2 linked regions of the Beijerinckia sp. 28-YEA-48 genome follow. The protein of the gene in region 2 interacts with the protein of the main gene of each other region in a pairwise test. Links are inferred from orthologs where the notes say so. Each region holds a gene or a part of one and is shown on either strand. Other genes may lie near its edges. The genes, in order: BLW50_RS10145 and BLW50_RS24070.

The links.
Region 1: the proteins of BLW50_RS24070 (region 2) and BLW50_RS10145 interact in binary tests that used the Escherichia coli proteins (3 or more experiments, as listed by UniProt). The link is inferred for Beijerinckia sp. 28-YEA-48 from one-to-one orthologs.

Annotation. Positions count from the first base shown.
Region 1 is NZ_FNSI01000001.1:2,144,233-2,151,437, forward strand. What follows is about bases 1,609-4,608. They hold BLW50_RS10145 (HesB/IscA family protein), read right to left. Parts: upstream 3,301-4,608; coding sequence 2,917-3,300; downstream 1,609-2,916. Other genes in these bases: BLW50_RS10135 (TonB-dependent receptor), read right to left, coding at 1,609-2,100; BLW50_RS10140 (TfoX/Sxy family protein), read right to left, coding at 2,495-2,914; BLW50_RS10150 (SUF system Fe-S cluster assembly protein), read right to left, coding at 3,416-3,814; BLW50_RS10155 (cysteine desulfurase), read right to left, coding at 3,865-4,608. Also shown: BLW50_RS10130 (LysR family transcriptional regulator), read left to right, coding at 1-33; more of BLW50_RS10135, read right to left, coding at 43-1,608; more of BLW50_RS10155, read right to left, coding at 4,609-5,100; Fe-S cluster assembly protein SufD, read right to left, coding at 5,097-6,368; Fe-S cluster assembly ATPase SufC, read right to left, coding at 6,376-7,125; BLW50_RS10170 (hypothetical protein), read right to left, coding at 7,182-7,205. UniProt on the Escherichia coli protein: Is able to transfer iron-sulfur clusters to apo-ferredoxin. Multiple cycles of [2Fe2S] cluster formation and transfer are observed, suggesting that IscA acts catalytically.
Region 2 is NZ_FNSI01000001.1:5,134,354-5,141,493, reverse strand. Bases 2,391-5,325 are described here. They hold BLW50_RS24070 (2Fe-2S iron-sulfur cluster-binding protein), read right to left. Parts: upstream 4,051-5,325; coding sequence 3,730-4,050; downstream 2,391-3,729. Other genes in these bases: BLW50_RS24060 (apolipoprotein A-IV repeat region-like domain-containing protein), read left to right, coding at 4,940-5,325; BLW50_RS24065 (Hpt domain-containing protein), read right to left, coding at 4,260-4,655; BLW50_RS24075 (NAD(P)/FAD-dependent oxidoreductase), read right to left, coding at 2,522-3,559; BLW50_RS24080 (Hsp70 family protein), read left to right, coding at 2,391-2,509. In the rest of the region: BLW50_RS24090 (diguanylate cyclase domain-containing protein), read left to right, coding at 1-233; BLW50_RS24085 (DUF2161 domain-containing phosphodiesterase), read left to right, coding at 359-1,090; more of BLW50_RS24080, read left to right, coding at 1,253-2,390; more of BLW50_RS24060, read left to right, coding at 5,326-7,140. UniProt on the Escherichia coli protein: Ferredoxin are iron-sulfur proteins that transfer electrons in a wide variety of metabolic reactions. Although the function of this ferredoxin is unknown it is probable that it has a role as a cellular electron transfer protein.

The sequences.
Region 1 (7,205 bases), 3.0 Mb from region 2 along the record:
CTTTGCGCCGTGTTCAAGGAACCGCGCCGTTAAGTCGATGCTCTAGAAGTTCGCGGTCAGGAATGCCCGCACGCTGCGCCCCGGCATCAATACCTCGTCCTTGCGGAACGACACGTGATTGCGCATTTGCACGTTCAGAAGATTGCTGCCGACGAGCCCGAACGTGATCTCGCGGAGCCAGGAAGACTCCGGCTTATAGCGATAGGTCAGTTCGGCATTGAGCAGATTATAGCCTGGCGTCGGCGTTTCATTGGCCGCGATCGTCCGCTGCGCGAAGGCGCGAATGTAGTTGGTGCGTGCAAACCAATTGTCCGAGCGCCAGAAAACACCGCCGCCGAGACGCTGCGGCGGAATGCGAGGCACCGCCATGCCATTGGCGAAACGGGCCCGCACCACATCATACTGGCCCTCGACACCCCACTGCCCTGCGCCAAGCTCTCCGACGTCATATTGCGCCTTCACTTCAAAGCCACGAAACGTCGCGTCCTGCTGGCCATAGACAATCTGTTTGAGATCGCCGGGAATGATGCCCGGCACGCAGGTGGCGAACGTATCGACGCAACTGTTGCCGGTGAGGCGCTTGTAGATGAAGCCGGTGAACGCGGTCTGGTAGAGCGATGCATCGAAGCGCAACGGACCGACCGCACGGCGCAAGCCAATCTCGATTGTCTTGCCGATTTCCTTGGTCAGGTTCGGATTGCCGATATCGAACGTGCCGGGCGCATCATGCGCGCCTTTCGAGGCAAGCTCGTTGATGCGCGGCGCGCGCTGCGCATAGGTCACGGTGGCGGACGCGACAAAGTCGAGTGGCAGGTCTTGCAGAATGCCAAAGCTGGCGCTCATCGGCGTGAACTGCTTGGAGATCCCAAATTCTGTCGGCATCCCTGAAGCGCCGAGGTAATCGCCGGGGAATGTCGCCGCCGTGCCTTTGATAGACGCATGTTCGACACGACCAGCCAGCTGCAGGCGGGTCGTCTCGGTGACGCTCAGCGTTCCAAACGCATAGGCAGCAAGCGATTTCGTGGTGGACGGCGCCAGAAGCGCCGCCTCGCCCGTGGCCGAAACCTCCTGCATGCCAGCCTGAACGCCGGTCGCGATCGAGAGTTCGCCCAGGCTCGTCGCCAGGGGCTGAAACAGCACTTCGGTGCGCGTTTCCAATTCCTTGTTGCGGAAGGTGAGATTGGTGCCAAAGCCGCCAAACGGCTGCAGGCCGTTCTCGTCATGGCTATAGAGCGAGCCACCGGCCCAAAACCGGATCGCTTCGATCACTGATGCCTCCGGCCGCAGCTCGCCGCGCAGCGAGAGTTTCGTCTGCTCCATATCGATGCGGGAGCGATCGACATAGGAAGACAAGCCGGGGATGCCATAGAGACTTTTCGTGCGGCTGACATTGGCGCCGACAAAGCCATTGTCGAAGAAATAAGAGCCGCCGAGCGAGAAGCCGTGAGTATTGGTGAAGCTGTTGAACTGTCGGCCGAGCGGCGTCTGATAGTCTTGCGTGCGTCGGGCAAAGCCATCGTAATGCACGGCGAACTGCCCTTGCCGCATAGTGACGCTCTGGCCTGCTTCAACACCGCGATCGACCGACGTGACCCCGAGGCGGGTTTGGCCGGTCACACCCTCGGGCGTCGAGGGCAAGGGAATGCGATTGTTGACGGCGCTGACGACACCGCCGATCGCGCCCGAACCAAAGCGCAGCGAGGCCGGCCCGCGAATGACTTCGATCTGCTGGATGGCCATCGGGTCCACCGGGACGGCATGGTCTTCGCCGAGATCCGAGGCGTCTTGGACGCCGACGCCATTTTCCTGGATGCGGACGCGATAGGTGTCGAGCCCGCGGATGATCGGCCGCGAGGCACTGCCCGGCGCGAAGCCTGATGTGGTGATCCCCGGCTGAAACTGCAGCTGGTCGCCGAGCGTCCGGCCGGCGTTGCGCTCGACTTCGTCCCGGCTCACCACGGTCACCGGAACGAAAGTGCCCTCGACGACCGTGAGCTTGCCTTGATCGTCCTTGCCATCGCCCTCGCGCGACGACAGCCGCCCGGCTTCGATGACGATTTCGGGGAGCTGCACGCTTTGCGCCCAGGCCGGCTCCATCATCGGGGTCATCAGCGTTGAAAGCAGCAGTGCTTTTTCAGGCCTGAAATGACGACAAAAACGCGAAAGCTTCTGCACATCCTCACAACGAAACGACACGCCCCTCACACAGACCTCCTTTGGCAAGCGCGGCGAATGTAGCCAAAGCTACATTTAAGCGTCAATGCATCAAATTAGAGTCTGAGCGTTATTTTGGAGCTTAGGCCAAAATGCCTCATCCGTGGGACTACGGAAAGAACTCAGGGGGCTAGAGTATTTCGCTGCGTCATTGCGAGGAGCGCAGCGACGAAGCAATCCAGGGGCATGTGCTGAAACGGCAAGAAATGCCTGTGGCCCTGGATTGCTTCGCTGCGCTCGCAATGACGGTCACCAATGTTCCGTCAAAGCATGAAGCGCTCTAGCGCGTGGTGCCCGAGGCGGCTTTCCGCTTTTTCGGAACGGCCTTCTTCGACGCGATCTTCTTCGCTACAGCCTTCTTCGGCGCGACTTTCTTGGCGCTACCGGCGCGACGCGCCGCGGCAAAGCCCAGCGCCGCCCAGTGCTTCAGCACTTCGTCATCGTCATAGGCCGTGGCCGGCAGCAGGTAATAAGACATCGAGTGTTGCCGACCGTGCTTGGTCTCATAGGTAAAGGCCGGCAGGCTCGCGGCCTCGAACTGCGGCAGGCTCTCCGCATCGACCTTGAGATAGACTTCGCCGCCGGCTTCCAGCGCGAACATCAGGCCATCGGCATAAATGCCGTGGCCGCCAAACATGCGCTTGATGGCGACGGGGCCAAAGGGACGGAACAGATCTTCGAGTTCCGTCTGCCCTGACATGGTCAGTCGTCGAGCTTGGCCGGCGTCAGCGCGACGCTCTCGCCACAGCCGCAGGCCGAGGTCTGGTTGGGATTGTTGAAGACGAAGCCTGACGACAGCTTGTCGATCTTGAAATCCATTTCAGTGCCGAGGAGGAACAGCACCGCTTTGGGATCGACGATGACCTTGACGCCCTTGGCCTCGACCACTTCGTCGAAACGGCCAATCTCGTTGGTCCAATCCATCGTGTAAGACATGCCGGCGCAACCGCCGTTCTTAACGCCGACGCGCAGAGCGGCCACCGGCGTTTCAGCTTGGATCATGATCTCGCGAACGCGCTCGGCAGCGGCGTCCGTCAATGTCATCACCTTGGGTCTCGGCCTCGCGGCCACTGTTGCATTCACCATTTCATCCTCCGGCCGGGTTCAAGGCCCGGGGAAAGAATCTCACGCTTAATATAGGGAGCCATTGAGCCGATGTCAGGGCCTATGATTTAGACCTTTCATCGTTCAAAACTGCCCCTCACCACATATCGAGGGCGACTTTGGCCTCGTCCGACATGCGGCTCTGATCCCAAGCCGGATCGAAAACCATCGAGACATTGACGCCGGACACGCCGTTCACGGTCGAGACCGCATCCTCGACCCATTTCGGCATTTCACCAGCCACCGGGCAGCCCGGCGCCGTCAGCGTCATGTCGATCTCGACCTGGCGGCTTTCACCCACCGCCACTTTATAGATCAGGCCAAGTTCGTAGATATCGACCGGGATTTCCGGGTCGAACACGGTTTTCAACGCCGCAATGATATCCTCGGTGAGCCGCTCCAGCTCTTCCGGCGGGATGCCCGGATCGAGCGTCAGATCCGGCCGGTTCGGCTGGTCTTCGCTGTCCTGCTTCTGGGCGGGCAAGGTATTGGTCATCGGACACCTTCTGCGAGCAGATCTACTATAAAAATAAGGCTTTCTAAGAGCTACGAAAACATGGACTGCGCTTTCAGCAGCGCTTCGGCCAAAGCATCGACCTCGTCCATCGTGTTGTACAGACCGAATGAGGCACGACACGTGGACGTGACGCCATAGCGGCTCAGGAGCGGCATGGCGCAATGGGTGCCGGCCCGCACGGCAACGCCGGCCCGGTCGATGACCGTGGCGACGTCATGGGCATGGGCGCCCTTCATCTCGAAGGAAATGATCGCGCCCCGCTCCCGCGCCCGGCCGAAAATGCGCAGGGAATTGATGCGCGACAGGCGCTCCAGCGCATAGTCGCACAGGGCGTCCTCATGGGCGCGGATAGCGTCGCGGCCGAGCCCATCCATATAGTCGAGCGCGGCGCCAAGCCCGATGGCCTGGACGATCGGCGGCGTGCCGGCCTCGAAGCGATGCGGCGGCTCGTTATAGGTGACGGTGTCCATGCTCACCGTCTCGATCATCTCGCCGCCGCCTTCGAACGGCGGCAGGGCTTCCAGCCACTTGCGCTTGCCGTAGAGCACGCCGATGCCCGTCGGGCCATAAAGCTTGTGGCCGGTGACGATGTAGAAATCGGCATCGAGGTCGCGCACGTCGACGTTCAGATGCACGGCGCCCTGCGAGCCATCGATCAGCACCGGAATGCCGCGCGCATGGGCGATCTCGATCACCTTCTTGATCGGCACGATGGTGCCGAGCACGTTCGACATATGGGTGATCGCGACAATCTTGGTGCGCGGCGTCAGCGCCTTCTCGAACTCATCGAGCAGGAAATTGCCGTCGTCGTCGATGCCCACCCATTTCAGCACGGCGCCATTGCGCTCGCGATGGAAATGCCAGGGCACGATGTTGGAGTGATGCTCCATGATCGACAGGACGATCTCATCGCCCGGGCCGATATGGGCCCGACCGAAGGAGCTGGCGACCAGGTTCAGCGCCTGGGTGGCGCTGCGGGTGAAGATGATCTCTTCGGTCGAGCCCGCATTGAGAAAAGCCCGCGTGCGCTCGCGCGCCGTCTCATAGGCTTCCGTCGCCGCATTGGCGAGGTAATGCAGGCCACGATGGACGTTGGCATATTCATGCTCATAGGCATGGCGCATGCGGTCGAGCACCTGACGCGGCTTCTGGGCCGAGGCGCCATTGTCGAGATAGACAAGCGGCTTGCCATAGGGACGCTCGTTCAGGATCGGAAAATCCTGACGCACTTTCATGACGTCGTAAGGCTGCACCCGCGTATTCATGATTTCACGCGCTGCGCGAGCCAGGCGCGCACCTTATCCATGAGCTGTTCACGCACCAGTTCATCGCCCACCCGGTCGATGGCTTCTCCAGCGAACGCTTCGAGCAGCAGCGCCTCGGCCTCGGCCGGCGGAATGCCACGCGCATGGGCATAGAAGAGATGATTTTCGTTCAAGGAGCCGCAGGTGGCGCCATGGCCGCAGATCACGTCGTCGGCGAAGATTTCCAACTCCGGCTTGTTGTTCATCGCCGCCGTGTCGGACAGCAGGATGGTCTGCGATTTCATGCCGCCGTCGGTCTTCTGCGCATTGGGCTGCACAACGATCTTGCCCTGAAAAACGCCCGTCGCCGCATCATCGACAATGTAGCGATAGAATTCGCGGCTCTCGCAGCGCGGCGCGGTGTGATCGACCACCAGGGTCGTGTCCGCGTGCTGGCGGTCGCGCAGCAGCGTGGCGCCATGGAGGCCAATCTTGGCGTGCTCGCCGAGGCTGCGCAGGAAAATCTGATGGCGCGAAACGCCAGCGCCCGACGACAGTGAGAACGACTGGAAAGTGGCGCGCGCGGCCAGCTCGACGCCTAATGTCGACAGGCTGAGCGCGCGGTTGCCCGCTTCATTGACCCGCACATGTTCGACGCGCGCCGACGGCGCGACATGGAATTCGATCAGCGCGTGGGTCTGATAGCTGAGCTCATCGGGACCGCGATGGGTTTCGAGGACGAGCACATCGGCGCCCTCGACCACTTCGATCACCAGATGGGGAAATGTCGAGAAAGCCTCTGCGCCGATCTCGCGGAAATCGAGATGGACGACGCTGCGATGGGCCGGCGGCACGCGCAAAGTCGTGGTGCGCCCGGCGAAGGCACGATGCAAGGCCACGGCCCCGTCATCGCCATAGGCATCGCCAGCAGCCGCGGGCTGATCGCCAGTGTCCGCATCGACCACTTCCAGCGCGCCGGCATGGCGAACGAAGCGGCCGTTGACGAACAGAACGTGCGCCGCATCCTTCAACGTCAAAGCCATCGGCATCCGCATCGCCTCAGCGACGAGATCGTCGGTGAAGGCTTCGAACGGCGGCGGCGCATCGCGCATCAGGGTGCGCAGATCGGTGTAGTGCCAGGATTCGACGCGCCGGTTCGGCAAGCCGCCGGCGCGCAGCCGCGCCACGGCCTTGTCGCGGGTCTGGGTGTTACGGCGGCCGCTCTCGGCGAGGCGCGCCAGAATGGCTTCCTCGGCCGGCGTCCTTACAGTCTGCAATTGCACGGCCATGATACCCTCACGCCGCGTCGGCGACGAAGTCGCGGTAGCCGTGCTTTTCGAGTTCGAGCGCCAGTTCGGGGCCGCCCGTCTTGATGATGCGGCCCTGGGCCATGATGTGCACGGTGTCCGGCTTGATGTGGTCGAGCAGCCGCTGATAGTGCGTGATGACGAGGAAGCCACGATCGGGCGCACGCAAGGCGTTGACGCCATCGGAGACGACGCGCAGCGCGTCGATGTCGAGGCCGGAGTCAGTTTCGTCGAGAATGCCGAACTTCGGCGCCAGCAAGGTCATCTGCAGGATTTCGAGACGCTTCTTTTCGCCGCCGGAGAAGCCGACGTTGAGCGGACGGCGCAGCATTTCCTGGGTCACCGACAGCTTGTCGGCGGCGGCGCGCATCAGCTTCATGAATTCGGCGGTCTTCAGCTCTTCCTCGCCGCGCGCCTTGCGCTGGGCGCTCAAGGCCGTGCGCAAGAAGACGTGGGTGGTGACGCCGGGAATTTCCACCGGATATTGGAACGCCAGGAACAGGCCGCGCGCGGCGCGCTCGTGGGGTGGCAGTTCGAGAATGTTCTCGCCGTTGAGGAAAACCTGGCCTTCGGTGACGGTGTAGTCGCTGCGGCCGGCGACGACGTAAGACAAGGTCGACTTGCCGGAACCGTTCGGTCCCATGATCGCCGCGACTTCGCCGCCCTTCACCGTGAGCGTCAGGCCATTCAATATCTTCTTGCCATCGATTTCGGCGTGAAGGTTTCTGATCTCTAACATTCCAATCTCCCGACGAACATCTCTCGTCGTTGACTAAGTGTGGTCGTGCGAATGGGCTAATTTGCGCTGTAGGCGCTTTC
Region 2 (7,140 bases):
ACCGCTCGTTTCAAATCGGCGCCTCGGTGGGAGTCGCTTGTGTCGGCACCCGCCAAGCCAGCGAGCTTTTCACCCAGGCCGATGCCGCCCTTTATGCCGCGAAAGCCTCTGGCCGCAACACCTACCGCCTGTTCAGTCCGGCCTTGCTGAGCACCGTGCCCGCGCGCCCAGCCCCGCCAGCCGACGTCGCCAGCTTGGATCGCCGCCGGTTCCGCAGCGCCCGGGTATCCTAGGGCGAAATCGCGACGTGGTAGTTTCAGCCAGCCGGTGATTCGCTAGGCGTGCCGGCCCCAAGCCACGGATCAATTGCCACGGATCACTTGCCACCGATCAATGGCCACCCATCAATGGACTGCCGGTGCCCGAGACCTCGCTCTATCTGCCTGTGAAGCATTTTCTCGAAGACCTGGGCTTCACGGTCAAAGGTGAGATCGGCAATTGCGATCTGGTGGCGCTGAAGGACGGCGAGCCGCCCATCGTCGTCATTGGCGAACTGAAACTGTCGTTCAATCTCGAACTGGTGCTGCAAGCGGTCGACCGCGCCGCGGCCGCCGACGAGGTCTGGCTGGTGGCGCGTACATCCCTGCGTGGCAACGGCCGGGAAAGCGACGCACGTTTCCGCAATCTCTGTCGCCGCCTCGGCTTTGGCATGCTTGGCGTCTCGCAGGCCGGCGATGTCAGTGTCCTCGTCAGCCCCGTAGCACCCATGCCGCGCAAGGATACCCGCAAGCGCGCCCGGCTGGTCGAGGAACATCGCCGCCGCCAGGGCGATCCCGCCGTCGGCGGCAGCACCCGCGCACCGGTGATGACCGCCTATCGGCAGGAAGCTTTGATCTGCGCCGCGGCCCTGGTCCCCGGTCCCCTGCGGCCGCGCGATCTGCGCCCCAACGCGCCCAAAGCCGCACAGATCCTGCGCGACAATTACTACGGCTGGTTCGCGCGCACTGAGCGCGGCATTTATGCCCTGACAGAAATCGGCCATGCGGCCCTGCAGCGCTGGCCGCAAGAAAGACAGAAAGAAAGGCAGCAAGAAAGTTTGAAAGAAAAACACGAAGAAAGACCGCAAGCCGCAGGCCAAAACGGCCGCTGACGAGTTGTCAGGCCACGCCCCATCGGCTAAAGCTCCCGCTCTTTCATTTCCGCGCATTTTCCGCACGCGAACGCGATCCGCTTCGCTTAAAAAATGCGCCTGGCGCCGCCCGCATCAACGAGGCGAGCCGTCAACTCCATTCGGGTGATCATGCAGACGAAAATGGCGCAACCGCGCTATTGCGGTATCGATTTCGGCACGTCGAATTCCACTGTTGCCGTGCCCCACGGCAACGACATCAAGCTCGCGCCGGTCGAAGGCGCGCACGAGACCATTCCGAGCGCGATTTTCTTCAGCTTTTCCGAAGGACCGCTGTTTGGCCGCCGCGCCATCCGTGATTACACCGATCACGAACCTGGCCGCCTGATGCGCGCTCTCAAGAGCATCCTCGGTTACGGCCTGTTTCACGAAAAGACACGGCTGCAGAAACAGAACCTCGCCCTGTCCGATGTGCTGGGCCTGTTCATCGGCCATCTCAAGACGCATGGCGAACAGTTCATCGAGCAGGAACTCGACGCTGTGGTGCTTGGCCGCCCCGTGCAGTTCATCGAGGGTGACGCCGACGCCGACCGGCAGGCGCAGGACGACCTTGAGGCGGCGACACGCAAGCGCGGCTTCAAACATATCGGTTTTCAATTCGAGCCGATCGCTGCCGCGCTCGAATATGAAAGCAGCGTAAGCGCCGAGGAGCTGGTGCTGATCGTCGACATCGGCGGCGGCACCGCCGACTTTTCCGTCGTGCGCGTTTCACCAGAGCGGGCCCGGAAAGCCGATCGCAGCGGCGACATTCTCGCCAATCGCGGTATCCGCATTGGCGGCACCGATTTCGATCGCATGTTATCGATGCATTATGTGATGCCGCATTTCGGTCTCGGCTCGCATTATGGCGAGAAGAAGCTTGAAGTGCCGCGCGCGCTGTTCCTCGATCTTTCGACCTGGTCGCGGATCAACTTCCTCTATAACCAGACGACCCTATCGACGGTGCGTTCGCTGCGGCGGGAATCAGAAGAACGGGAAAAGTTCGATCGGCTCCTGCAGATCCTCGAACAGCACGACGGCCATCGTCTGATCGAAACCGTGGAACGAGCGAAGATCGATCTCACCGCCAACGCCAAAACTACGGTCGATCTCCATCGATTCGTGCCCGATCTCCGCATTGCGCTGAGTCGCATGGGCATGGCCAAAGCAGTCGCGCCGGGTGTCACGCGCATTATCGAGGCGATTTCAGCAACCCTCAAAGACGCGGGCCTGAAGCGCGATCAAATCGACACCGTGTTTATGACCGGCGGCAGCTCGCTGATGCCAGCGGTGCAAAAGGAAGTCTCGCAACTGCTGCAGCGCGACGATCTCGCCTCCGGCGACATGTTCGGCGCCGTCGGCCGAGGCCTCGGTCTCGACGCGCGCCGACGCTTCGCTTGATCTGATCTGTTGTCAGCTCACACCCAGCTTCTTCTGCAGACTCGTCGATGACGTCGTGTACTGGAAGGTGAGCTTCTTATCGGGATAGACGTAGCGATGCGCCTTCTGGGCCGCGAGCGCCACTTCGTGAAAGCCCGAGAGAATGAGTTTGAGCTTGCCGGGATAGCTGTTGATGTCGCCAACGGCGAAAATGCCCGGCACATCGGTCTCGAACGTCTCGGTGCCGACCGGGATCAGATTCTCGTTGAGATGAATGCCCCAGTCGGCGATGGGACCAAGTTTCATCGTCAGGCCGAAGAACGGCATCATCACATCGGCGGCGACGTCACTCGTCTGATTGTCGTTGCCGCGCACGGTGGCATGGGTGAGTACGCCGTCCTCGCCCTTCAAGCCCATCACCTGGCCGATCATCAAATCCATCTTGCCGCTGGCGACGAGTTCGCGCATGCCGTTGACCGAATGCGGCGCGGCGCGGAAATCATCGCGCCGATGCAACAAGGTGACGCGCTCGGCGACCGGTTGCAGATTCAAAGTCCAGTCGAGCGCTGAATCGCCGCCACCGACAATCAGGATACGCTTGCCGCGCATCGCTTCCATCTTGCGCACCGCATAATGGATCGACTTGCCTTCATAGGCATCAATGCCGGCGATCGGCGGCTTCTTCGGCTGGAACGAACCGCCACCGGCGGCGATCATGATCACCTTGGCTTCGAACACCTGATCGCCATTGGTGTGAATACGAAACAGCGGCGCCTCGGGCGTGCCAATCGGCTCAACCTGCTCGACCATTTCGTTGAAATGAAACTGCGGCGCGAAGGGCCCGATCTGCTTCATCAGATTGTCGGTGAGACCCTGGCCGGTGATCATCGGAAAGCCAGGAATGTCGTAGATCGGCTTCTCTGGATAAAGCTCGGCGCACTGGCCGCCGGGCTTGGGCAGAATATCGATGAGATGACATTTGATATCGAGAAGGCCCAGTTCGAACACGGCGAACAGGCCAACAGGCCCGGCGCCCACGATCACGACATCGGTCTTGACCACATCCGGCATGGAATTCTCTCTCCCGTATTGGGCCTATCATTCCCAATACCACTCTCGGCGGAGCGACTAGAAGTGTCGCGTCCTATTTTAACGCTCCAAAGCCATCAATTGCGATTTATCACATAGATTGGGTGTTCAATTGGCGCGCGCCGACGCCAACGCACGATCGTCGGCAGCCCTCAGCCTTGCTGATCGGGGGTCGAGACCTTCAGGCCGTCGATTTCGTTGGTCACCTTGATCTGGCAGGACAGGCGCGAACCGGGGCGCACGTCATAGGCGAAATCGAGCATGTCTTCCTCGATCGATCCAGCCTTTGGCAGTTTTTCGATCCAGGCGTCGTCCACATAAACATGGCAGGTGGCGCAGGCGCAGGCGCCGCCGCATTCCGCATCGATCCCGGGCACATTGTTCCGGATGGCGGTTTCCATCACCGTCGAACCGAGATCGGCCTCGACCGTCCGCGCCGTGCCAGCCGCATCGATAAATGTGATTTTCGGCATAATCCTGTGTCCAAACGTAATCCGGACACTGACGCGCCGGCGCGGTTGCAGAGCATTTTCGAGCGAAATGAAGATCCGTTCGCGTCAGGAAAATGTGTTAAAACAACAGATTAGAACCCAAGCCAGGTTCCAGGCTGGGGTTCTAGACAATCCCGGCCGTTTTGGCGAGGCCTGTTTCTATTTTAATGAAAGAGAGAAGGACGCCGAGCTTACGAATCGGCGAGCAGCCGGCGAATCGCCTGCCGAGCGACATCGACGGTCTTGACCAGCGCCTCGCGCACGGCGGTGATCTGCGTCTCGTCCCGCGTCGAAGCCAGAACGTTTTCATAGTGTTGCGCCGCATTGGCGACCTGGGTGGCGCCGATCGCCCGGGCCGACCCTTTCAGCGTATGCGCCAAATCCAGCCGCCAGCGCCGCTCGGCGCCGCCTGTGTCGCTCGCCAACCGGGCAATGATCTGCTCCGCCTGCCGCTCGAACAATTGCAGCAATTCGATCTCCAGATCCCGGTCGCCGAGGGTCTGGCGCGCCAGGTGAACGAGGTCGATCGGCCGCTCTTCGCCCTGTTCGGCGCCGATGTCCGGTTTGCGCAACACTGAAACGTTCATGGCCTTATCCATTTGATTCCCGTCGGCCAAGCTCCGCTGGCGGGAGCCACAGAGCCGGTCTAGCCGGATATATCGGCACCAATCATGGCAAGTGTTGGCCAGGTAAGTAAAAGGCGCGTTAACGCTGTTTACCATTCCGTGACCACACTGGTTTCAATCCGCCTCCCGGCGCGGTAGATTACCAATTGGTTAATGCGTTTGCGTAGAGTTCCGAGGCCCATCGGTGAACCTTGCGCCTGCGCGCGGCTGAAAAAGCCGATGGATGCGAAGCGAGAGGCGATAGAATGGCCACGAAACCACAGGCTCAGGACCCGGCAGCGGCAGCCCTGTCCGCGATCGAACAGGCCCTGAACCTCGGTCTTGAACCGGAACATGCGACCCCCGCACAGGGGACTCCCTCGTCTTCAGGACCGGAAGCGCCCCAGGGCCTCCCGACGATAGGCAATCTCGCGCTCGACCTCTCGCCGCGACTGCCGTCCGTGAGCGACAACGAGCTTTCGCCGAAAGAGGCCACCAAGGCCAAGGAGGCGCCCAAGGTCGAGCCGCCGAAGATGCAGGCCCCCAAAACAGAGGCTCCCAAGGTGGAAGCGCCCCAGGTGGACGCCCCCAAGGCAGAGGCGCCGAAGGTCGCCATATCGGCGCCGCGGCCAACCACACCCGCCAGCGACACCCCAGCCGCGCAACAAACGGCTACTGCCGAACCGAGCCCGGCGCGCGCGCCGGCCAATGACGACCGCCAGTCGGTCGGCCAGATTCTCCAATCCCTGCAGACGCGCCCGAGCCGCACGCCGCTGACTTTGGCCGTTCTGACCTCGCTCGCCTGGCTCGCCGGTACCGCCTCTTATCTCTATACCTTGTCGCGCGCCGGTGAACTCGCGACCCTCTCCTCAGTCCATGCCGCGATGATCGCGCTGGCGACGGTCGGTCCCATCGCCTTCTTCCTCATCGCCAGCGTGCTGGTGCGCCGGGCGCAGGAAATGCGCCTCACCGCCAATGCCATGTCGCAAATGGTGATGCGTCTCGCCCAGCCCGAGACCTTCGCCGCCGAACATGTGGTGACTCTGTCCCAGGCGATTCGCCGCGAAGTCTCGTCGATGGGCGATGGCATCGAGCGCGCGCTGGCGCGTGCCAGCGAACTCGAAACCGTCATGCGCTCCGAGGTTGCCAATCTCGAACGCTCCCATGCCGACAACGAGCGACGTGTCCGCTCGCTGGTCGACGAATTGGCCTCCGAGCGCGAAGCCATCGTCGGCAATGCCGAGCGCGTGCGCTCCGCCATCGAAGGCGCCCACGAAAACCTGGCCCGTGAACTCGAGACCGCCGGCATGAAGATGGCCGAAGCGGTCAGCGATGCCGGCTCGCGCGTCACCAACTCACTCGGCGGCAAGGCCGAAGAGATCAATCTCACCCTGGGCCGCACCGGCGACGACGTCACCCAGAAGCTGACCACTGCCTCCGGCAACATTTCCACCTCCCTGGCAAGCCTCGGCGCCGACATCGTCGAGCGCATCGGCACGCACGGCAATAATATCGTGTCGAGCCTGACGACGACCGGCGACGGCGTCACCAGCCGCCTCAGCGAATCCTCGGAGCGGATCTCCACGTCGCTGGCGACACTCGGCCAGGACATCGTCGAGAGCATCAACAGCCACGGCACCTCCATCGTCACCAATCTCGCCGACACCGGCGAAGGTGTCGCCCGCCGCCTGACCGATTCGTCCGAACAGATTTCGTCGTCCCTGGCGACACTCGGCGAGAATGTTGTCGAGCGCATCAACAGCCACGGCACGTCCATTGTCACCAGCCTCGCCCAGACGGGCGACGGCGTCACCCAGCGCCTCACCGATTCCTCGACACAGATCACCGAGACCATTTCGACCTTGGTGCATTCGGTGATCGACCAGATCGGCACCCATGGCGACAACGTCGTCTCACGCCTGACCGAAACCGGCGATGGCGTCAGCCAGCGCCTGGCCGATTCGTCCGAGCAGGTGACGAGCTCGATCGCCAGCATCGGCGATTCGATCGTCGGCCAGATCAGCGAACATTCCTCCAACATCCTGAGCCACCTGACCGAGACCGGCGACCAGTTCACCCGCCAGCTCAGCGAAACCTCGCAGCAAGTCACCGGCGCGCTGTCGGAACAACTCAACGGCGTCGACCATCGTCTGCGCACCACCGGCGAAGCCCTCGTCTTCGACATTTCGATCCGTGGCAAGGAAGCGGCCGAACGCATCGAGGAAACCGGTGCATCGATCAGCGACAAGATTTCCTCGCGCGGCGATCACCTCATCGCCGCCCTGGAATCCACCGCCAGCCGCATCGACGAAACGGTCAATGTCAACGGCAACACCTTGGAGCGGGCGTTGGCGACCACCGGCGATCGCATGGGCCAGCTCATCAGCGAGCGCACCCAGGCCGCCTATGACCTGTTCCACAACGCCGGCAATGAGATCGCCATCCGCCTCGAACAGCACCAGGCCCT